DNA from 3 places in the Janthinobacterium sp. GW460-12-1-14-LB5 genome. Region 3 is predicted to be linked to each of the others. Evidence: predicted binding sites of a transcription regulator. Region 3 holds the regulator's gene; each other region holds the start of a gene.
What was found. Region 3 encodes NrdR, which represses ribonucleotide reductase genes. Its sites were predicted from a motif close to CACNANATNTNGTG; they were not measured.
Positions count from the first base shown of each region.

Region 1 (7,649 bases), on a different contig from region 3:
AGGAGCATGTCTTCGCCAAGGGCCTCGACGTGATGCAGGCGATTATCGCGGGTGAGCTGGACGTGGGCGCGACGGCTTCCGAAGCAGCCATTTCCGGCCGCGCCGGCGGTGCGCCCATCTACGTGGTGGCCGGCTTTGCCAAGGGCGGCGCGCGCCTGGTGGCGGGCGCCGGGCAAAAGATCGCCAGCGTCAAGGAACTCAAGGGCAAGCGCGTGGGCGTGACGCGCGGCGGCATCCAGGAAGTGCTGTTGCTGGCCGAACTGTCGCAGGCGGGCCTGACGTATTCCGAAACCAAGGGCAAGGATGTGCAGTTGGTGTTCCTCGCCTACGCCGACTTGAACCAGGCGCTGATGGGCAAGAATATCGATGCCATGATGCAGTCGGAGCCGCAATCGTCGCAGGCGATCAACAAGGGCTTCGGCACCGAAGTCATCAAACCGTACGATACGCCGATCGGCGAGCCCGTGCGGACCATGGTGATGACGGAAAAGTTCTACAAGGAACGCCGTCCCGTGGCGGAAAAATTCATGCGCTGCTTCGTCGAAGCGACGAAAACCTTTATCGACAACAAGGGGACGGCGGAAAAGTATGTGCGCGAAGTCGTGTTCCGCGGCCAGATCACGAAGGATGACTTCGACGACGCGATCAGCAATTCGCCGTATTCGTTTGACATCTCGCCCGAGCACATCCAGGTGACCACCGATGTGATGGTGAAAACGGGCGTGGGCCGCATGACGAAGCCGCCCGTGGCCAAGGACTGGGTCAAGACGGACTTGCTGGAGCAGGCGAAAAAGAGCTTGAACGTGAAGTAAATCAGGAAACCATTCAAAAAACCTCCGTGCCAGCAATGGTGCGGAGGTTTTTTGATGGGGAGATGGCCTTAGCGGGCGTTAAAACCCATCCAGCCCTTCTCCGTCTGGCGGAAGCTCAGCGTGTAGATGCGGGTCAGCTCATCGCCTTTCTTGAGCTGGCGGCTGATGATGGCGCCGTAATTGTCTTGCACGATCTGGTCCGACCATTGCAGCAGGTTTTCGAAACGCTCGGCCGTCATCGCCGCCTGGCGGGCCAGCAGCGGCGCGGGGATCGCCTTCTTTTCCTGCTGCTGTACCCAGAAATCGCGAAAAACCTTGTTTTCGCCGCCCATGCCGCGCGCCATCAGGCCCAGGCCCATGCTCATGCCCACGGAGCTGTCCGTCTTCGCCTGTGCCTCGAGCTTGTCGGCCACGTCGGCCAGCAATTCCAGGTAGCCGACCTTGGCGCGCAGGACGGCCGAGCCCTTGATTTCGTACTGTTCGTTTTCTTTCCAGCCATTCAGCTTTTCCAGCTTCGCGATGTCGAAGTAGTCCTTGTACAGGTCATAGCTCTGGATGGACGTACGGAAGTATTCCTCGTACGTGGATTGGGAAGGCGCGTTTTTCATGCAGCCGCTTAATATGGTGCAGGCGGCCAGCAGGAGGCAGGTCCAGGAAATTTTTCGAAAAGACATGGTGGAGGGCGGTGGCGTCAGGTTGGATAAATATTGCTTTGTGGACATAATTATAGGACTGGCTAATCAGGATGGCAACGTGCCTGCGGCGCGCCGGCAGTGCATCGGAGGAAAGATTGCCGAAATCTTGAGGGTGCGCCACCCCGTCGCGGCCGAGGCGCGATATCATGGCAGGCTTGCGGTATGGGCTGGCGGCCAATTGCCTCCAGCCCATACTGTCGCTTGAATCGCGCTTGCCGGCTATGGTGTAAACTTAAACTATGCAGACTTATTTCTTTTTCATCGCCGCCCTGTTGTACGCGGCGTGCGCGGTGCTTCCCTCGTCCCGCGCCCGGCTTATTGCCGGCCTGACCGGCGTCGCCTGGCTGGCGCACGCCGCCACCCTGTGGTTCGACCTGATGGCGCCGGGCACCTTGCGCTTCGGCTTTTCCGCCATGTTGTCGGCCGCGCTGTGGGTCTCGGTGGGCGCCTACTGGATAGAGAACCGCAATTTCAGCCTGGATGGACTGCGCCGCATGGTCATGCCCAGCGCCGTCATTGCCATCGGCCTGGCCTGGGCCTTTCCCGGCAGCCAGGTCAGCTTGGAAGGCAAGTCGGCTGTCTTCGGCTGGCATATTGCCGTGGCCGTGCTCGCCTACAGCACCTTGACGATTGCCGCCTTCCACGCCGTGCTCATGGCGCTGCAGGAATCGCGCCTGCATACGCGTAGCGAAAGCCGCGGCTTCATCGGCAGCGCGCTGGACCAGCTGCCCGCCCTGCTGACGATGGAAAAGCTGCTGTTCCGCATGATCGGCCTGGGCTTTATCCTGCTCAGCCTGACCGTGCTGTCTGGCATCGTGTTTTCCGAGCAATTATTTGGCAAGCCGCTCAACTGGGATCACAAATCCGTCTTTACCATGCTGTCGTGGCTATTGTTTGCCTCGCTGCTGGCAGGCCGCCGCTTCCGCGGCTGGCGCGGCAAGACGGCCCTGAGTTTTACGCTGGCCGGTTTCGCCACCTTGCTGCTGGCCTATGTCGGCAGCCGTTTTGTACTGGAAGTGGTTTTACACCGGGGATTCGCATGACACGTGTTTTATTCTGGCTGGCGCTGGTGTTCCTGGTGCTGTTTGCTATCCGCAGCAAGATCCGGGGCATGCAGCAGCGCGCCCGCGCACAGCAGCAGCCGAACCCGTATGCGCCGCCGGTGCGGCCGCAGGAATTGCCCGATGCCGAGCTGATGCTGTGCTGTGCCCATTGCGGCGTGTATTACCCGGCCTCGGAAAACGTGCAAGCCAAGGGTCACGATTACTGCAGCCACGCGCACGCCACCTTATAAGGGCCGGCCTGCACCCCGTTGCTCATCCGTATCGTAACGGCCTCCGGCATCCGTCCGGCGTAGCATCTGCAGCAGGCGGTTCGCCACCGCCATTGCAGAAAGGCGCGTGCCATGTCCCGTCCCAGCTTCAGCCCGCATACCACCACCACTGGCAAGCCGGGGGCGCCGCAACTGAGCGGCAACTCGCTGCCCATGCAGGCGCTGCGCGCGCAGATCGGCCGCATCGCCCGCTGTGACGCGCCGGTGGCCATCCGCGGCGAATCGGGCACGGGCAAGGAATTGGCGGCGCGCGCCATCCATGCGCAGGGTGGGCGCGCCGGCTTCCCGTTTATTGCCGTCAACTGCGGTGCCATTCCCGAAGCGTTGATGGAAGCCGAATTCTTCGGCTGCCGCCCGGGCGCCTATACGGGCGCGCTGCACGAGCGCCAGGGATTGTTCCAGGCGGCCCATGGCGGCAGTTTGCTGCTCGATGAAGTCGATGACCTGCCGCTGGCCATGCAGGTAAAACTGCTGCGCGTGCTGCAGGAACGCCGCGTGCGCAAGCTGGGCGGCAGTACTGACGAGGCGATCGACGTGCGCATCCTGTGTGCCAGCCAGCAGGGCCTGGCGCGCGGCGTGGCCGCCGGCACGTTCCGCCAGGATCTGTTTTACCGGCTGAATGTGATCGAACTGGCGCTGCCGCCGCTGCGCGAACGGCGCGGCGATCTGCAGGTATTATGTGAGGTGATCCTCGCGCGCCTGTCGCCACGCCGGGCCGTGAGCCTGGCGCCGCCCGTGCTGGCGGCCCTGGCCGCATATGCGTTTCCCGGCAACGTGCGGGAACTGGAAAACGTGCTGGAGCGGGCGCTGGCCTTTGCCGACGGCGGCGTGATCGCGCTCGACGGGCTGGCCTTGCCCTCCGCGCCGGGCAGCATGCCGTGGCGGGCGGCGCCGGCAATGCCGGCTGTGTTGGAGCGGCAACTGTGCCTGCCCGGCATGGCGGCATATGGCGTGGGCCCGGTTCTGCCGCTGGACGTGTATTTGCGCCAGGCCGAGCGCGATATGATCATGCACGCGCTGGTGCAGGCGCGCTACCACCGCGCGCGCGCGGCGCGCCAGCTGGGGCTGAGCGTGCGCCAGTTGCGTTACCGCATGCAGAAATTGACGATACAGGAAGCCCTACTTGATGAGCGCATGGACGATAGATGAAGACGGCTGGTGCGATGGCGCGCTGCGCTATGACTCCCCCTACCACGATGCGCGCCCGGATGGTGCGCAAGTCGACTTGCTGGTGATCCATAACATCAGCTTGCCGGGCGGCCACTTTGGCGGGCCGCATGTGTCGGACTTGTTTACGGGCCGGGTAGATTATAATGCCGATCCTTCTTTCGCCGACCTGCGTGGCTTGCAGGTATCGGCGCACTTTTTTGTGCGGCGCGATGGTGCGCTGTTGCAATATGTTTCTGCTGATCAACGTGCCTGGCATGCCGGCGCGTCCATGTTCGCAGGGCGCCCGCAATGCAACGGCTATTCCATCGGTATTGAAATGGAAGGTTCGGACTCTGTCCCCTTTCAGCCGCAGCAATACCGCGTGCTGGCGGCGCTGACGGCGGCGCTGGTGGCGCGCTACGGGCTGTCCCAGGTGCGTGGCCACGAGCATATCGCACCGGGGAGGAAGACGGATCCGGGGCCGTTTTTTGACTGGTATTTTTACCAAGTATGCTGGCTGGAAACTCTGTGCGGGCAGCCTGCGTTAGCGCTTACTTCGCGGGGATTGGGCTTTCCATCCATGCCCTGAAAAGTCAACCGAAATCGTATATGAAAATACAAAAAATTACGCCGACGGATGCCGGAAAACTATTGCATCGCCCTTCGATGGGCACTACAATTAGTGCAGAAGTTGGATGTAAAGACTATATGTAGTGCCATCACAGACGTTTTCAGAATTATTGTCAAAGCTACCCAGATTGCTGATAAAGCACTGGAACTGGCGGTTTATCACCCTCGATCGTGTTTCGCGCCAGCCGGGCAGTGCGGTGTGGCGATATGAATTCTGACCCTGTTTTATGTATCATTAATTTACTATTTAGCAACAAATACCTGAAGAAACCCTGACCATCGGGCGTTCTATTCAACAACACACGCGGCAGCAAAACTGCAGGCTGACTTTAGCTGACAACGGGAGCTTCAATGCAATCACCACAAGATATTTCCATCCATCCAACGCCAGTATCGCCAGCGCCAGGCGCGGCCAACAGCGTGGCGAGCACGGGCGCGGCATTGGGCGACTATCGCATCATCCGCCGCAACGGCGCAGTGGTGGCATTTGAGCCTTCGAAGATCGCCATCGCCATGACCAAGGCGTTTTTGGCCGTTAACGGCGGCCAGGGCGCAGCCTCGGCACGCATCCGCGAACTGGTGGAACAATTGACGGACGGCGTCGTCGCCGCGCTGGTGCGCCGCCATCCGGGCGGCGGCACCTTCCATATCGAAGACGTGCAAGACCAGGTGGAACTGTCGCTGATGCGTTCGGGCGAACACGACGTGGCGCGTGCCTACGTGCTGTACCGTGCCAAGCACATGGAGGAGCGCCGCCTGCAGAAGGAAGCGCTGGGCGCGTCCGCGCAAGTTTCCGCACCACAATTGAACGTGCTTGACAACGGCGTGCGCCGCCTGCTGGACATGCAGGAAGTGCGCGACCTGATCAACGCCGCCTGCGCCGGCCTGGAAAAGCACGTCGATGCCGACGCCATCCTGGCTGAAACCGTAAAAAACCTGTACGACGGCGTGCCCGTTGAAGAGCTGCACAAGTCGGCCATCCTGGCGGCGCGCGCGCTGATGGAAAAAGACCCGGCCTACAGCCAGGTCACGGCGCGCATCCTGCTGCACACGGTGCGCAAGGAAGTGTTCGGCAAGGAAGTGCCGCAAGCGGCCGCTGCCGCCGAATACCTGACCTATTTCCCGCAATACATCGCCAAGGGCATCGCCGCCGAGCTGCTGAACCCGGTACTCGCCAGTTTCGACCTGGAGCGCCTGGCGAAAGCCATCGTGGCCGACCGCGACTTGCAATTCGGCTACATCGGCCTGCAAACCCTGTACGACCGCTACTTCCTGCACATCCAGGACGTACGCATCGAAATGCCGCAGGCGTTCTACATGCGCGTGGCCATGGGCCTGGCGCTGAACGAGGCGGACCGCGAAGCGCGCGCCATCGAGTTCTACAGCCTGCTGTCCTCGTTCGACTTCATGAGCTCGACCCCGACCCTGTTCAATTCGGGCACCCTGCGCTCGCAGTTGTCGTCGTGCTACCTGAGCACCGTCTCCGATGACCTGGAAGGCATCTACGACGCCATCAAGGACAACGCATTGCTGGCCAAGTTCGCCGGCGGCCTGGGTAACGACTGGACGCCGGTACGCGCCCTGGGCGCCCACATCAAGGGCACCAACGGCAAGTCGCAAGGCGTGGTGCCGTTCCTGAAAGTGGTCAACGACACGGCCGTGGCAGTCAACCAGGGCGGCAAGCGCAAGGGCGCCGTCTGCGCCTACCTGGAAACCTGGCATATGGACATCGAGGAATTCCTCGACCTGCGCAAAAATACGGGCGACGACCGCCGCCGCACGCACGACATGAACACGGCGAACTGGATTCCCGACATGTTCATGAAGCGCGTCATGGAAAAAGGCGATTGGACCCTGTTCTCGCCATCGGACACGCCAGACCTGCACGACAAGGTCGGCAAGGCTTTTGAGCAGGCTTACCTGGGCTACGAAGCCAAGGCCGCCGCCGGCGAAATCCGCGTCTTCAAGAAGATCGCGGCACTGGACCTGTGGCGCAAGATGCTGTCGATGCTGTTTGAAACGGGCCATCCATGGATCACGTTCAAGGATCCGTGCAACATCCGCAGCCCGCAGTCGCACGTCGGCGTCGTCCACAGCTCGAACCTGTGCACGGAAATCACGCTGAACACGGGCCCTGACGAAATCGCCGTCTGCAACCTCGGTTCCGTCAACATGCCGGCGCACATGAAGGAAGGCAAGCTCGATCACGTCAAGCTGGCCAAGACCATCCGCACCGCCATGCGCATGCTCGACAACGTCATCGACATCAATTACTACGCCGTCGACAAGGCGCGCAACTCGAACATGCGCCACCGTCCGGTCGGCATGGGCATCATGGGCTTCCAGGACTGCCTGCACATGATGCGCGTGCCGTTCGCCTCGGACGCCGCCGTGTCGTTTGCCGACACCTCGATGGAAGCCGTCTGCTACTACGCCTACCTGGCGTCGACGGAACTGGCCGAAGAGCGCGGCCGCTATGAATCGTACGCCGGTTCGCTGTGGGACCGCGGCATCCTGCCGCAGGACTCGGTCAAACTGCTGGCCGAAGAGCGCGGCGGTTACCTGGAAGTCGATTCCTCGTCGGCCATGGACTGGACCCCGGTGCGCGAACGCATCGCCAAGTTCGGCATGCGCAACTCGAACTGCGTGGCGATCGCCCCGACGGCGACGATTTCGAACATCATCGGCGTCTCGGCCTGTATCGAGCCGACATTCCAGAACCTGTACGTGAAATCGAACCTGTCGGGCGAATTCACCGAGATCAACGGCTACCTGGTGCGCGACCTGAAGGCGCGCGACCTGTGGGATGAAGTCATGATCTCCGACCTGAAGTACTTCGACGGCTCGCTGGTGAAGATCGACCGCATCCCGCAAGACCTGCGCGATATCTACGCCACGGCCTTTGAAGTGTCGCCAAGCTGGCTGGTGGAAGCGGCTTCGCGTCGCCAGAAGTGGATCGACCAGGCCCAGTCGCTGAATATCTACATGGCTGGCGCCTCGGGCAAGAAACTGGACGAGACCTACAAGCTG
Region 1 is NZ_JBWKYD010000001.1:338,513-346,161, forward strand. It holds gene AC07X6_RS01570 (ABC transporter substrate-binding protein) at 1-812, shown strand, start outside; gene AC07X6_RS01575 (hypothetical protein) at 881-1,420, opposite strand; gene AC07X6_RS01580 (hypothetical protein) at 1,419-1,712, shown strand; gene AC07X6_RS01585 (cytochrome C assembly family protein) at 1,747-2,550, shown strand; gene AC07X6_RS01590 (PP0621 family protein) at 2,547-2,801, shown strand; gene AC07X6_RS01595 (sigma 54-interacting transcriptional regulator) at 2,913-3,989, shown strand; gene ampD (1,6-anhydro-N-acetylmuramyl-L-alanine amidase AmpD) at 3,967-4,578, shown strand; gene AC07X6_RS01605 (ribonucleoside-diphosphate reductase subunit alpha) at 4,971-7,649, shown strand, end outside.
Region 1: AC07X6_RS01605 (ribonucleoside-diphosphate reductase subunit alpha) is a predicted target of NrdR. The motif match lies at 4,692-4,705, and genes of this name have one in related genera.

Region 2 (7,649 bases), on a different contig from region 3:
GCGCGCCAGCAATGTCAAGGGACGGTTTTCTCCGGACTCGGCTACCTGCAGCACCAGCAAGCCGTAGTTGGGCAGTGGCGTGCCGATGGTGACGGGTTCCCCGGGCCGCAGCCGCGCCAGGCTGCACGAGACGGTCGCCTCCGTGGGGCCATAGGTGTTGAACATGGCGCGGCCCGGGCGCGACCAGCGCTCGACGAGCGATTCCGGGCACATCTCGCCGCCCAGGTTGATCAAACGCAAACTGGGCACTTCCTCGGCGAACAGGGCCAGCAAGGTCGGCACGGCGTGGAGAACGGTGACCTTGTTCTCGGCCAGCGCGCGCGGCAAGGCTTCCGGGTCGCCCGAAATCTCCTTGGGACCCAGCCACAGGGTGGCGCCCACCAGGTAGGCGATCCAGATTTCCTCGAACGACATGTCGAAGGCGACGGAAAAGCCCTGGTAGACGGTATCGGCTTGCGTGACTTCCAGCACGGCGTTTTCGCTGCGCAGGAAGTGGCAGATGCTGCGCTGATTGATCAATATGCCTTTCGGCTTGCCCGTGGAGCCGGACGTGTAGATCACGTACGCCGGGTGTTCGGGCAAGACTGTGCCGCGCGCGGGCAGCAGTTCGCCCGGCGCGGCGGGGGCCAGCAGGCTTTCCGCCGTCCACACGGGACGCTGGACGCCGGCCTGCTCCAGGCGCGGCGCGAACTGGGCACAGCTGACGACGCCGGCACCGTTGGCGTCATCGAGGCACACCTGCAGGCGCTCGACGGGCGTGTCTTCGTCGACGGGCAGCCAGGCGGCGCCCGCCTTGGCGATGGCCGCCTGCATCAGCAGCAAATGCGCGCCGCGCGGTAGCCACAGGCCGACGATGTCGCCGGGCTGGACGCCGGCCGCCACCAGGCGCGACGCGGCCAGGCCCGCCTGCGCATCGAGTTCGGCATACGTGATGCGGCGTTCGCCATCGATCAGGGCGATTTGCTGCGGGCAGCGGCGGGCCGTCGCTTCCAGCAGGTCGGCCAGCACTTCCTCGCGCAGCAAATCCGGTCGCGGCGGGCCGTACAGGATGTCGGCGTGGGTGGACGGGGTGCCTGGACTGACTGCGGTGAAATCGTTCATGGATGACGCTTATCTGTAATGCTGTAGGAGGAATCTGCTGTGCTGCGCATGGTGCGCGGCACAGTTGATACATTACAGCACGCAAGACATTTCAGCGTTGCAGAACGGGGAATTTTGTGGATCTTTCAGCAATTATGTGGCGGCAGGCTCAACTGCCATGATTACGGAATGTAAATCGCGGAAACATGGCGCCGATTTGCGCCACAGTAGCCGCCGCCGGATAGCCGTGCAGGGGCCGGCCGGACAGCGCCGCATCGACGCAGCCGTCGGCGCGGAATTGCTGCAGCACGTAGTTGTCGACGCCTTTGGCGGCCAGGGTGGCGGCCAGGGCCAGCAGTTGTGCGTCCGGCAGCAGGTCGGGATGCGTCGTGGTGCGGCATTCGTAGGCGACGCCGCTGGCGAGGATGGCGTCCAGGCAGGCGCGCGCCGGGTCGCCGCTGCCGGCCACGCGGGTCACATGGCGATAGTCGGCAAACGGCGCCTTGATGTCGAAGCCGACCCAGTCGACCAGGGGCAGCACTTCCTGCAGGCGCTGCGGATAGATGCAGGCCGTGTGCAGACCGATGCCGAAACCCAGCGCTTTGACGTCCAGCATGGCGCGCCCCAGCGCCGGGTCCATGCACGCCTCGCCGCCGCTGAAGACGACGGCGTCGACCAGGCCCACGCGGCGGCGCAGCCAGGTCAGGACGTCCTGCCACGGCATGGCGCCTTCCGGCGTGCGCCCCTGCAAGTGCGGATTGTGGCAATAGCCGCAACGCCAGGGGCAGCCCTGCACGAAGACCACGGCCGCCAGCTTGCCCGGGTAGTCGGTGGCGGAAAAGGGCGTCAGGCCGCCCACTTTCAACTCAGCCATGGCAGGCGGGCAGGCCTACCCGGGCGCTCGCTTCCGTAAAGTACTGGCGCTCGTGGAATTCGCCCTGCTTGCCGATGTTGAACGAGGCGACGGGGCGGTGGTAGCCCATCACGCGGGTCCAGATTTCGCAGCGCTGGCGTTCGGTGTCGAGCAGGGTGATGGCGGGAGTGAAGTCGGGACGTGCATTCATGGCGTTTCCTCAAGTGATGGAGCAATGTGGGCCTGCTTGCGGGCGATCAGCTCCGCGTCGCAGGTGGGGCAGAATTCATGTTTGCCGGCCAGGTAGCCGTGGCGCGGGCAGATGGAAAACGTGGGCGTGACGGTGATATAGGGCAGCGAGAAGCGGCTCAGGGCGCGCTTTACCAGCTCGCGGCAGGCGTTCGCGTCGGACAGCGCTTCCGTCATGTACAAATGCAGCACCGTGCCGCCCGTGTACTTGCGCTGCAGCGCGTCCTGCAATTCCAGCGCCTCGAACGGGTCGTCCGTATGCCCGACGGGCAGCTGCGACGAGTTCGTGTAATACGGATTGTCCGGCGTGCCCGCCTGCAGGATGGCGGGATAGCGCTTGCGGTCTTCGCGGGCGAAGCGGTACGTCGTGCCTTCGGCCGGCGTCGCTTCCAGGTTGTACATATGGCCCGTCTCTTCCTGGAAGGCCACCATGCGGGCGCGCACGTGGTCGAGCAGGCGTATCGCCAGCGCGTGGCCCTCGGCGGACGTGATGTCCCAGGCGTCGCCGCTGAAATTGCGGATCATCTCGTTGATGCCGTTCACGCCCAGGGTGGAAAAGTGGTTGCGCAGGGTGCCCAGGTAGCGCTTCGTGTACGGGAACAGGCCTTGCTGCATCAATTCCTCGATGGTGCGGCGCTTGATTTCCAGGCTGGTCTTGCCCAGTTCCAGCAGGCGGTCCAGGTCCGCCATCAGGGCCGCTTCGTCGCCGCGCCACAAATGGCCCAGGCGCGCGCAGTTGATGGTCACCACGCCCAGGGAGCCCGTCTGCTCGGCGGAACCGAACAGGCCATTGCCCCTTTTCAGTAGTTCGCGCAAGTCCAGCTGCAAGCGGCAGCACATGGAGCGGATCATGTTCGGCTTGAGCTCCGAATTGATGAAATTCTGGAAATAGGGCAGGCCGTAGCGGGCCGTCATCTCGAACAGGCGTTCCGCGTTTTCGCTATGCCAGTCGAAATCCTCGGTGATGTTATAGGTGGGGATGGGAAAGGTGAAGACTCTGCCCTTGGCGTCGCCCGCCATCATGATCTCGATGTAGGCGCGGTTGATCATGTCCATTTCCGCCTGCAGCTCGCCATAGCTGAAGTCCATTTCCTGGCCGGCGATGACGGGAATCTGCTCGCGCAGGTCGTCCGGGCAGACCCAGTCGAAGGTGAGGTTGGTGAATGGCGTCTGCGTGCCCCAGCGCGATGGCACGTTGAGGTTGAAGATCAGCTCCTGCATGTACTGGCGCACGTCTTCGTAGCGCAGGCTGTCCTTGCGGATGTAGGGCGCCATGTAGGTGTCGAAGGAGCTGAACGCCTGCGCGCCGGCCCACTCGTTTTGCAGGGTGCCGAGGAAGTTGACGATCTGGCCGATGGCGCTCGACATGTGCTTGGGCGGGCCCGATTCGATCTTGCCCGGCACGCCATTCAAGCCTTCGTGCAGCAGGGTGCGCAGCGACCAGCCGGCGCAATAGCCGGCCAGCATGTCGAGGTCGTGGATGTGCAGCGCCGCTTCGCGGTGCGCGGCGCCCACTTCCGGCGGATACACCTGGTCCAGCCAGTAGTTGGCGATGACCTTGCCCGACACGTTGAGTATCAGGCCGCCCAGCGAGTAACCCTGGTTGGCGTTGGCGTTGACACGCCAGTCGCGCCGGTCCAGGTATTCATTGATGGACGCGGCGACGTCGACCTGGCCGCGCATGGATGGAACTGCATTTGTCGTCATGAAACCTCCAATAAACACAACATGCGGTGTTTTTATGGAGATTAATCACTAAATATAGTGGCGTCAAAGGGCGCGTGCAGTTGCGTGGCGAATCCTTGATGCAGGTGAAAAAACCACCTCAGCCGGTTTTGTTCCAGCGCGTTTCGCGCAGGATCAGCCAGCTCGCGAAAAAGAACGCGGCGCCGCAGGCGGCGACGCTGGCGACGGAGGCGGGCAGCACGTGCGTCCAGATTTCCAGCGGCGTATAGGTGCTCCAGCTGGCCACGCGCGCGTCGAAGGTGACGTAGTTCGCCAGCAGCCAGTAGACGGCCAGCAGGCCCGTGCAGATGGCGGCCTGACGCAGCAGCGGCATCTTGCTGCGCGCGAACACGGCCAGCAGGAACAGCAGCAGCACGCCCGGATACGCGCCCAGTACTTCGGGCGACAGCACGGAGAGGGTTCCCGCGTCATAGCCATCGGCCGGGCTGGCCCACTGCACTTGCAGCGCGGTGAGGAACAGGGTGAGCAGGAAAATCAGCAGCGGTTTGCGGGTCATGGCGGGCAATCGGAGGGAAGAAAAGTGGGGCATTTTACAGCCAGGTCAAGCAAGTTGAACGCGCGCCAGCCATGCATGCATTCCTTCACCTGCGTCAAGGACTGGGCGGCATGGGCGGGGCTATAGTCTGCACCCTGAGCCGATACAGGACTGAGAACACCATGATGCTTGAATCAACCACCGCCACCCGCGTGGCCGGACCGCTGGAACTGGTCTGCCCCGCCGGCAGCCTGCCCGCCTTGAAAGCGGCCGTCGACAATGGCGCCGACACCGTTTACCTGGGCTTTCGCGACGCCACCAATGCGCGCAATTTCGCCGGCCTCAATTTCGACGAGAAGGCCATTGCCGAGGGCGTGCGCTACGCCCATCAATATGGACGCAAGGTGCTGCTGGCGCTGAACACCTATCCGCAGCCGCACAACTGGGCCGTGTGGCGCAGCGCCATCGACCGCGCCGCGCAGGCCGGCATCGACGCCATGATCGTCGCCGACCCGGGCTTGATGGCCTACGCGGCCCAGCACCACCCGCAGCTGCGCCTGCACCTGTCCGTGCAGGGCTCGGCCACCAACTACGAAGCCATCAATTTTTACCACGAACATTTCGGCATCGCCCGCGCCGTGCTGCCGCGCGTGCTGTCGATGGCGCAGGTCGAGCAATTGATCAGCAAGACGGAAGTCGAGATCGAGGTCTTCGGCTTCGGCAGCCTGTGCGTGATGGTCGAGGGGCGCTGCGCGCTGTCCTCGTATGCGACAGGCGAGGCGCCGAACACCCACGGCGTGTGCTCGCCGGCGAAATCCGTGCGCTGGCTGGAAACGCCGAACGGCCTCGAATCGCGCCTGAACGGCGTGCTGATCGACCGCTACGCACCCGGTGAAAACGCCAGCTACCCGACCCTGTGCAAAGGGCGCTTCGAAGTCAACGACGAAGAGTATTACGCCATCGAGGAGCCGGCCAGCCTGAACACGCTGGCGCTGCTGCCGCAACTGATCGCCATGGGCGTGCGCGCCGTGAAGATCGAAGGGCGCCAGCGCAGCCCCGCGTATGTCGCGCAGGTGACGCGCGTATGGCGCGAGGCGATCGACGCCTGCCGCGAAGGCAATGCGCGCTACGCCGTCAAGCCAGGCTGGATGGCGGCCATGGACAAGCTGGCCGAGGGTCAGCAGCACACCTTGGGCGCGTATCACCGCTCCTGGAAATAGCAAAACCTGCTGCGCGTCCCGGGGCGCGGCCTGCGATGCTCACCGTGCTGGAGCACGGCTGCGCTTCTCGGCCCCGCCGCGAGCCGCTCGCTACGGTTTTGTCACTTTAAAAATATTGGAAAAGGCATGCTAAAACTCTCTTTGGGCCCCTTGCTGTACTACTGGCCGCGCGCCACCGTCTTCGAGTTTTACCAGCAGATCGCCGGCACCGCCGTCGATATCGTGTACCTGGGCGAAACCGTCTGTTCGCGCCGGCATGAGCTGCGCCTGGCCGACTGGCTCGATATTGCCGACATGCTGGCCGCCGCCGGCAAGGAAGTGGTGCTGTCGACGCAGGCGCTGATCGAGGCGGGCGCCGAACTGGCGACGCTGCGCCGCATCACGGGCAATGGCCGCTACAGCGTCGAGGCCAACGACATGGGCGCCGTGCACTGCATGGAAAAGGGCACGTCCTTCGTCGCCGGTCCCCATCTGAACCTGTTCAATGGTCCCAGCCTGCAACTGCTGGCGCGCCTCGGTGCGCGGCGCTGGGTGATGCCGCTGGAAATGGGGCAGACGGCGCTGGCCGAGATGCAGCGCCAGAAACCGGAAGGGCTGGAGACGGAGGTGTTCGCCTACGGCCGCATGCCGCTGGCGTTTTCCGCGCGCTGCTTCACGGCGCGCAACCGCAACCTGCCGAAGGACGATTGCGGCTACAGCTGCCTGGAAGAGCCGGACGGCCTGCTGCTGCGCACGCGCGACGAAGTGCCCTTCCTCGTATTGAACGGCACGCAGACGCAGTCGGCGCTCGTCTACAACCTGGTGCGAGAACTCGACGCCATGCGCGACATGGGCGTGTCGGTGGCGCGCATCAGCCCGCAGGCCATGCATACGGAACAGGTGATCGCCATCTTCGACCGTGCCCGCCGAGGGCAGGTCAGCGGCGTGGGCGCCCAGGCCCAGCTGGCGGCCTGCCAGCCAGCTGGCGCCTGCGACGGTTACTGGCACGGCCAGCCCGGCATGGAACAGCACGCCGCCCATTGAACGCCTCGAAAGGAAGCACCATGCAAGATCAACTGGAAAGATTGCCCGTCCCGGCCCCGGTTCCGGCCAAACCCGGCATGAGCAAGCCCGCCATGTCGTACCGGCTGCCTGAACCGCTGGCCGAATTGCTGTCCAAGCTGCCGCCATATCCCGCCTCGTGGCTGTTCGTGCAGGGTTTGAACCGCTTGCTGGCGCCGCAATTGCCCGACGACGTGCGGCGCAGCCTGGAGGGGCGCAGCCTGCGTTTGCGCCTGCTGGACGCGGGTATCGCCTTCGATTTCGAGTGGCAGGGCACGGTGTTCGTGGCCGAGCGCTATGTCGACGTGCCCGACCTGTGCATCGCCGCCAGCGTGCATGACTTGATGCTGCTGGCGCGGCGCCAGGAAGATCCTGACACCCTGTTCTTCAGCCGCCGCCTGAGCCTGGAAGGCGATACGGAACTGGGCTTGCTGTTCAAGAACACGCTCGACGCCATCGAATTGCCGCCGTTCGACCTGCAGGCGCTGGGACCGCGCCGCGTGCTCGCGCATCTGCGCGACCGGGGCGCGCGGGAAGGCTGAGCGGGGAATTGCCGGCAGGGCGTTCAGTGGCGGCAGTGGCCGCAGGCGCCGCTGCACGAGGCCAGCTGTTCCTCATCCGTTGCTTCGCCCATGAAGCCGGCATCGTTGACGGCGGCCAGCAAGCGTTCCTGCGTGGCCAGCCGTTCGTCGAATTGCACCGTGGCGCCGTGGCGCGCCAGCGAGACGCAGACGGTGGCCACGCCCGTGACCGCCTCAAGCGCGCCCGTCAACCTGTCGGCGCAGCCTTCGTGATCCATTCCAATAATATTCAAGCGCGCTGTCTGCATGGGTTCCTCTTGTTTTTCAGATAAAAAAACAGCGTAGGCGAGGGGTGCGCATGCCGTCCAGAGCAGCACGCAGGATTTATTTTGTATTTGCGGTTTTATTGATCTGGATTAATTCCTGCCCCTCCAGTACTGCCTGAAACTGCTGTTGTTTTATAC
Region 2 is NZ_JBWKYD010000019.1:572-8,220, reverse strand. It holds gene AC07X6_RS19500 (Pls/PosA family non-ribosomal peptide synthetase) at 1-1,101, opposite strand, end outside; gene AC07X6_RS19495 (anaerobic ribonucleoside-triphosphate reductase activating protein) at 1,250-1,954, opposite strand; gene nrdD (anaerobic ribonucleoside-triphosphate reductase) at 1,947-2,144, opposite strand; gene AC07X6_RS19485 (ribonucleoside triphosphate reductase) at 2,141-3,889, opposite strand; gene AC07X6_RS19480 (hypothetical protein) at 4,008-4,424, opposite strand; gene ubiU (ubiquinone anaerobic biosynthesis protein UbiU) at 4,586-5,623, shown strand; gene ubiV (ubiquinone anaerobic biosynthesis protein UbiV) at 5,750-6,646, shown strand; gene ubiT (ubiquinone anaerobic biosynthesis accessory factor UbiT) at 6,667-7,206, shown strand; gene AC07X6_RS19460 (heavy-metal-associated domain-containing protein) at 7,230-7,493, opposite strand.
Region 2: AC07X6_RS19485 (ribonucleoside triphosphate reductase) is a predicted target of NrdR. The motif match lies at 3,936-3,949, and genes of this name have one in related genera.

Region 3 (7,649 bases):
CGGTGCGCGCGCGTTCGAAGAATTTCAGGTAATTTGCGTAATAGACGATGCCGCCGGCGTCGGTGTCTTCATAGTAGACACGTACGTTCCAGGTAAAGACTGAAGGCATGTTTATTGCGCCAGTAGTGAGATTGAGCAACATTTTACGCGATTTTTCTTCTTGTGACTGTGGGCGCTTGCTGGAAAGCCATGCAAAAGCGGCATATAAGTTGCACCGCAGCATTGTAAATCCGGGGTAGGCAATGGCAAGCCTCGTAACATACGCTTACAAGCCGCCGCCAGGTTTAAGCCCGGCTTAAGCGCCGCGCTCACGTCGCTGGGCGGCCTGTGGCCTCGCCCGGGCTGCGGTGGCGCGCGGCGATTATAGCCGCACCGTTGCATTCCTTGCTCAATTTGGGCACTTAACTTACAATTTGACTTCCATTACGTCTCACGTGACTGGCGAAAAGTCGGCGATCTCCAAGAATGGCGATCGGCAAACCGGCGAAAGGTGGGCATCCACCGGGAAACGTGAGATTTTTCATCAGCCGTTCGCCTGGGTAGCCACTATGGAAAAGCACGAAGAGGCTGCCTGTCCAATGTTGTTATTCACTTAACGCCGGCTCCCCTCATTCGATCCAACCTGCCAGTACAAGCACCCTCATACTTGGAGTTTTTACATGTTTGCAAAAGATCACAACCTCGCCAACGTCGACCCTGAATTGTTCGCCGTCATTCAAAAAGAAAACGTGCGCCAGCACGATCACATCGAGTTGATCGCGTCGGAAAACTACACGTCGCCAGCCGTAATGGAAGCGCAAGGCTCGCAGCTGACGAATAAATATGCCGAAGGCTATCCAGGCAAGCGCTACTACGGCGGCTGCGAATACGTCGACGTGGCCGAGCAACTGGCCATCGACCGCGTCAAGCAGCTGTTCGGCGCCGAATGCGCGAACGTGCAGCCGAACTCGGGCTCGCAGGCGAACCAGGGCGTGTTCTTCGCCATGTTGAAACCAGGCGACCTGATCATGGGTATGTCGCTGGCCGAAGGCGGCCACCTGACCCACGGCATGCCGCTGAACATGTCCGGCAAGTGGTTTGACGTCGTTTCCTACGGTTTGACGGCGGAAGAAGACATCGACTACGAGGCGATGGAACGCCTGGCCCGCGAACGCAAGCCGAAGCTGATCATCGCCGGCGCCTCGGCATTCTCGAAAAAGATCGACTTCGAGCGTTTCGGCAAGATCGCCAAGGAAGTGGGCGCCTACTTCATGGTCGACATGGCCCACTACGCCGGCCTGATCGCCGCCGGCCTGTACCCGAACCCGGTGCCGTTCGCCGACTTCGTCACCTCGACCACGCACAAATCGCTGCGCGGCCCGCGCGGCGGCATCATCCTGATGAAGGCCGAACACGAAAAAGCCATCAACTCGGCCATCTTCCCCGGCATCCAGGGCGGCCCGCTGATGCACGTGATCGCCGGCAAGGCCGTCGCCTTCAAGGAAGCGCTGAGCCCTGAATTCGTCGAATACCAGAAGCAAGTGATCAAGAACGCCGACGTGCTGGCGAAGACCCTGATCAAGCGCGGCCTGCGCATTGTTTCCGGCGGCACCGAATCGCACGTCATGCTGGTCGACCTGCGCGCCAAGAACCTGACGGGCAAGGAAGCCGAAGCCATCCTCGGTTCCGCGCACATCACCTGCAACAAGAACGGCATCCCGAACGACCCGCAAAAACCTTTCGTCACCTCGGGCATCCGCCTGGGCAGCCCGGCGATGACGACGCGCGGTTTCAAGGAAGCGCAAGCGGAAGAAGTGGGCAACCTGATCGCCGACGTGCTGGACAACCCGCATGACGCCGCCACCATCGAGCGCGTGAAAGCGGCAGTGAAAGTGCTGGCCGACGCGCACCCGGTGTACGCAGCATAATTATTTGTCCAGAATGTGTCATACGGAGTAAGATTCTGTATGACACATTCCTTCGTGCCCCAGGGCGCCCGGAGTGATTCGGGCGCCCTTTGTACAAGGGCGGCGATTTCCCGTAATTATTACTATAAAGTTGTAGCCAGCCCATGAAATGTCCATTTTGCCAGCACGGCGATACCCAGGTTCTCGATACGCGCGTATCGGAGGAAGGGGATGCCATTCGGCGCCGCCGCCGCTGCGGCAAATGCGACAAGCGGTTTACGACATATGAACGCATTGAACTTATCATGCCGGCCGTCGTCAAAAAGAATGGCAGCCGGACGGAGTTCGCTGCGGATAAGTTGCGCGGCAGTTTGATGCTGGCCTTGCGTAAGCGTCCCGTCGCGGCCGCCTCTGTGGATACGGCCATCGCGTCCATCCAGGAAAAACTGCTGACCAGCGGCTTGCGTGAAGTCGATTCCGGCTATATCGGCGAACTCGTCATGCAGGAACTCAAGCGTCTGGACAAGATCGCCTACATCCGCTTCGCCTCCGTCTACAAGAATTTCGAAGACCTGGCCGAGTTCCAGGATGCGATTGCCGAAGTGGGACAGGCACGCAAGCCCTGACGCTCGCTTTGCCGACAGCGGGGCCGCTCATGCGCCCCGTTTTCGCACCCCGTTTTCACCACGTCAGCGCTCGCCTGGCAAGCGGTCTGATCAATCCCAACGCCCTTCTTCTCCCCTTATCGCTGCGCTGTTTGCGCTAGCGCAGATCCCGATTTTTGTGCGCGCCTATCTTGTAGCTGGGCCGCCTGTTCTTGCGACTCTTTCTGCGGAAGGGAGCAAGGCATGCGCAATGGCGGTCGCGATAAGTTTCTGGCGGGTGGCAGCAGCCTCGTCGAGGTGCTGGTGTCGCTGCTGCTGTTGACGCTGGGCTTGCTCGGTGCCAGCATCTTGCAATTGAACTCCCTGCGCGCGCGCCATGAATCGGCGCTGTTGTCGGCGGGCGCGCAACTGGCCGCCGGCATGGCCGAACGCATGCGCGCGAATAGCGTGCTCATGAATGGCCCCGATACGGGCAATCCCTATTTGAAGGTGGAATATGCGGCGGCGGACGGCGCCGACGCGGGCGGCGGTGCGCCCGACTGTTTCGGCGCTGCCGCCTGCGGCGCGGCCGAACTGGCGCAATTCGATATCGCCGAATGGAAGCAGGTGCTGCAATCAGCCTTGCCCGGCGCGCGCCTGCGCATCTGCCGCGACCTTGCCGCATGGGACGCCGCCGCCCAAGGCTTGCACTGGGCGTGCAGCGGCGGCAAGGGCGCGCCCATCGTCATCAAGCTGGGCTGGCGCACCCGCCTGTCCGATGGCCAGCCCGTCGTGGATGCGGCCGGCGAGCCGCTGCCCAGGCTTGCATTCCAGCTGGGCGGAGGCGGCGCATGAACGGCACGCACGCCATTCGCTGGCATTGCGGCATGAGCCTGGTCGAGCTGCTGGTGGCCCTGTCGCTGGGTGCGCTGCTGATGCTGGCCGCCAGTAGCGTGCTGCTGGCCACCAGCGGCAGTTATGGCGACCAGTCCGCCAGTGCGCGCCTGGACGACAATGGCCGCTATGCGCTCGACACTATCGCCCGCGCCGTGCGCCAGACGGCGTATGTGAACTGGGACAGCAGCGCCGCGCCCGTCGCCCATGCCGATTACGACAGCGCGAATGTTGCCGGGCTCGACGCGCGCAGCCTGGGCAAGAACAGCGAAGGCATCAGCGGCGCGCTGCCCGGCGCCCTGCATGGCAGCGACGTGCTGGCCCTGCGCTATTACGGCGCCGGCAAGGACGAGGGCGGCGATGGTTCCGTGCTCAATTGCGCCGGCTTCGGCGTAGGCGCCGCCCAAACGGAGGCGCAGCGGGGCTGGAGCATTTTCTATGTGGCGCAGGGCGCCGATGGCGAAGGCGAACTGCGCTGCAAATACCGTGGCGCGAACGGCTGGGGCGCGGACGCCGTCATCCGCGGCGTCGATGGTTTCCAGGTGCTGTATGGCCTCGACACGGATACGTCGCCGGACGGCGTGGCGAACCGCTATGTCAACGCCAGCGCGCTCGACGCCTACGATGCGGCGCTGGTGCTGGCGGGTGCGGATGCGGCCGCACGCCAGCGCGATTTGCAGCGGCGCACGCACTGGAAGCGCGTGGCCAGCGTGCGCGTGGCGCTGTTGCTGCATGGCGAGGCGGGCCAGGCGGACAAGATGGCGGAACTGGGGCCGGCGCAGTTCGACCTGTTCGGCAAGGCGTATGCGGAGGCGCACGGCGCCGATGACACGGGCGTGCGCATCGCGCGCGCGTCCTTGCCTGCCGCGACGCGTTCCCGGCTGCGGCAACTGGTGCAGACGAGCATCATGCTGCGCAACGGGCCGGCCTAGGCGGACGGCGCGATGGCTGGCGCGGGCGTTACCTGTTGCTTGCCTCCTTGCTTGCCTTGTTGTTCACCTCGTGCGCGCCACGGTGGCGCCACCCTTGTGTATGTGCTGGGCCTGCTGGTGATTATCTTGTTGCTGGGCATATCGGCGGCGCAGATGGCCTTGCAGGGGGAAAAGGCGGCACGCGGCGAGCGCGACCGGCAGATCGCGTTTCAGGCGGCGGAGGAGGCATTGGTGGATGCGCAGAACGATATCGAAGGCTTGCCCGGCGCGCCGGGACGCAGCAGCCTGTTCGCGCCAGGCAGCGCGGCCGGGTTTGCGGACGGCTGCGGCGAAGGCGGCGCACTGGGCCTGTGCCTGCCCGCAGCGCCAGATGCGCCGGCGCTCTGGCTGAGTACGGACCTCGATGGCGCCGAAGGGAGCAGCCGCGCCGTGCCATATGGCCAGTTTACGGGCGCCGTCATGCAGACGGGGCAGGGTTTCCTGCCGTCGCGCCTGCCCCGCTACCTGATCGAACTGCTGCCGTTCCACCCGCCCGGCGCGCAGGCGGCGACGGTGGCTGGCGGCCTGGCCACGGAAAGCTATGTGTACCGCATCACTGCCATCGGTTTTGGCGCGCAGGACAGCACGCAAGTCGTGCTGCAAAGTTATTACCGCAAGCAGGCGGCGGGAGCGGGGCCATGAGGATTTGCTCATCCGCTTTGAGGGCCGCCTGGCTGCTGCTGATCAGCCTGGTTTGCCTGGCTTGCGGCACCGCCCTTGCGGCCGCACCTCCCGTGACGCTGGCACGGGCCGACGCGGGCTTGCACGGCGCCAGAGTGCCGCCGAACCTGCTGCTCAACCTGTCCCTCACGCATGCGGCGGCCGCTGCCGCGCACGGCGGCGATTATGCGCCGCAGCGCGAGTACCTCGGTTACTTTCATGCGCGCATGTGCTACAGCTATCCGTACCGCAGCAAGGATGGCATCATGCTGCCGGACTTGCGCGTAGCGACCGCTTACTTCTCCGTGCTGAAGCCGGCCGATGCGCTGCACGGTTGCGGCGGCGATAGTTTTAGCGGCAACTTTCTGAACTGGGCCAGCGCCAGCATGCTCGACATCGTCCGTTACGCGCTCACGGGCGGCGACCGCGTCATCGACGAGGTGCGCAAGACGGTGCTGCAGCGTGCCTGGCTGCCCGATGCCGGCAGCCCCATCGACTTCTATGCCCACCCTGTCTTTTTCCCGCGCAAAGTCTTGCAGACCGGCGTGGCGGCGGCGACGCCATTTGCGCTGGCGCAACTGGCCATCGTTTCCTGCCGCAACCGCCTGCTGTTCGGCGACGCCAGCGCCCCCCCGGGCGGCAGTTGCGACGCGCCCGGCTTTGCTGCCACGCACGGCATGTTCCTCGCGCGCGTGCGCGTGTGCGATGCCGATGAAGGGCCGCTGCGCGACGACTTGTGCCTCGCGTATGGCAAGAACTACAAGCCGGTGGGCGCCGTGCAGCGCCATGGCGGCAGGGTGCGCGTGGGCGTGTTTGGCCACTTGAACGGCGTGTCCGCCAGCGCCGGCCCCGTGTATGGCGGCGTGCTGCGCACGCCGTTGGCCCACGTGGGCAGGCTGCGCTGGACGGCGCCCGATTTTTTGCCGCAAGACAATGCCGGCGCCGAGTGGAATCCCGCCACTGGCGTCTATATGTCTGAAGCTGCGGGCCCTGGCGGCGGGGTGACCGCTTACATCAATGGCCTGGGCCGCGGCAATGCCGGGCATCCGGGCGCGTATGCGAGCGCGGCGCCGCTGGCCGAATTGCTGTACGAATCGCTGCGCTACCTGCAGGGGCGGCAAGCGAGCGCCGCAGTGCCTCCTGCCACGGCTCCGCCTGCCATCGATGGCGGCTTGCCGGTCGTGACTCCATGGAGCGACCCGCAAACGGCCAGTTGCCAACGCCACATCGTCGTCAGCCTCGGCGATGCGGGCATGGCGGGCGATCGCTACGTGCCCGGCAATGTTCCTGTGACTCCCGCGTCAAGCGGCGACCGCGCCCGCGCGCCGGATGGTTTTGCGCCACCGCCGTTCGATGCAATGGCCTGGACGCATGCGGTGGGCAGCCTGGAAAGCGGCGGCGCGCAGGGCAATCCCGCGCCACGGCCCGAACTGGCGGCGCTGGAATTGCTGGCCGACGGGACGGGCGGAGCCAGCTACCATGCGGCGGGCCTGGCCTACTGGTCGCATATGCAGGCCCTGCGTCCCGGCGGCAAGAACGACGGCATTGCCAAGGTTGAGCACTATGCGGGCGACTTGCGCCAGGGAGACCCGGCCGCTACGCCCGCTGCTACGCCTTTATTGCTTACGGCCAAATATGGCGGCTTTCTCGATGCCAATGGCGACGCCAACCCCTACAAGAGCGCGGCGGGCAACGCGCTGGAGGAATGGAGCCTGGACGGCCGCTGGCCCGCCCATTACTTGCCCGGCAGTGATCCGGCCGCCTTGATCGCGGGACTGCGCGCAGCCTTTGCGGCCGCCGACAAGGGCAGCTTGCCGGCGGCGCTGGCAGGGCCGGCCCTGATGGCGCTGGCCAATGACACGGAAGAGGCGTACTGGTTCCAGACGCAACTGCGCCTGGCCGATGGCAGCATGACCTTGTCGCGCACCGCGTTTGCCGTGGGCGCCGATGGCGCACTGCTTCCCGGCAAGCCAAGGTGGCGCGCGGGCGGGCTGGACAAGGTGGCGCCGGAGGGAACGCCAGCGGCCTTGCGTCCCGTCTACACGCTCGACGCCAAGGGCGCCCTGATGCCGCTGGCCTGGACGCGGCTCGACGCGGAACAGCGCGGCGCGTTCGATGGCGGCGGCGACGGTCGGGGCGAGGCGAGGCTGGCGTATCTGCTGGGCCAGCGCGCGCACGAGGCGGGCCAGCCGGGCGGCTTCCTGCGGCGCAGGTCTGGCAGCCTGGGTGCGGCCCCATACGGCAATCTCGTGTACGTGGGCGCGCCGGGGCTGGGCATGCCGGGGGCGGGATATGGCTTGCACCGCCAGGCGCTGTTGCAGCGCCGGAAAATGCTGTATGTAGGCGCCAACGACGGCTTGCTGCACGCCTTCGATGCGCGCACGGGCAGCGAATTGTTTGCCTATCTGCCGCAGGCGCTGCTGCACGTTGCGGCAGCCGCTGCGAGTACTCACTACAGCCCCGGCCCGCTGCTCGACGGCGCCGCAGCCACGGCGGAAGTGCTGGCGGCGGGGCACTGGAAGACGGTGCTGGTGTCGGGCATGGGCGGCGGGGCGCAAGGCGTGTTTGCGCTTGACATCACGGACCCGGCGCGCTTCGCGCAGGACGGTGCGCTGTGGGAATTTACGGACCGCGACGACAGGCTGATGGGCAAT
Region 3 is NZ_JBWKYD010000031.1:5,413-13,061, forward strand. It holds gene ybgC (tol-pal system-associated acyl-CoA thioesterase) at 1-109, opposite strand, end outside; ZMP/ZTP riboswitch at 425-548, shown strand; gene glyA (serine hydroxymethyltransferase) at 660-1,907, shown strand; gene nrdR (transcriptional regulator NrdR) at 2,051-2,512, shown strand; gene pilV (type IV pilus modification protein PilV) at 2,735-3,325, shown strand; gene AC07X6_RS25020 (PilW family protein) at 3,322-4,296, shown strand; gene AC07X6_RS25025 (pilus assembly PilX family protein) at 4,393-4,977, shown strand; gene AC07X6_RS25030 (pilus assembly protein) at 4,974-7,649, shown strand, end outside.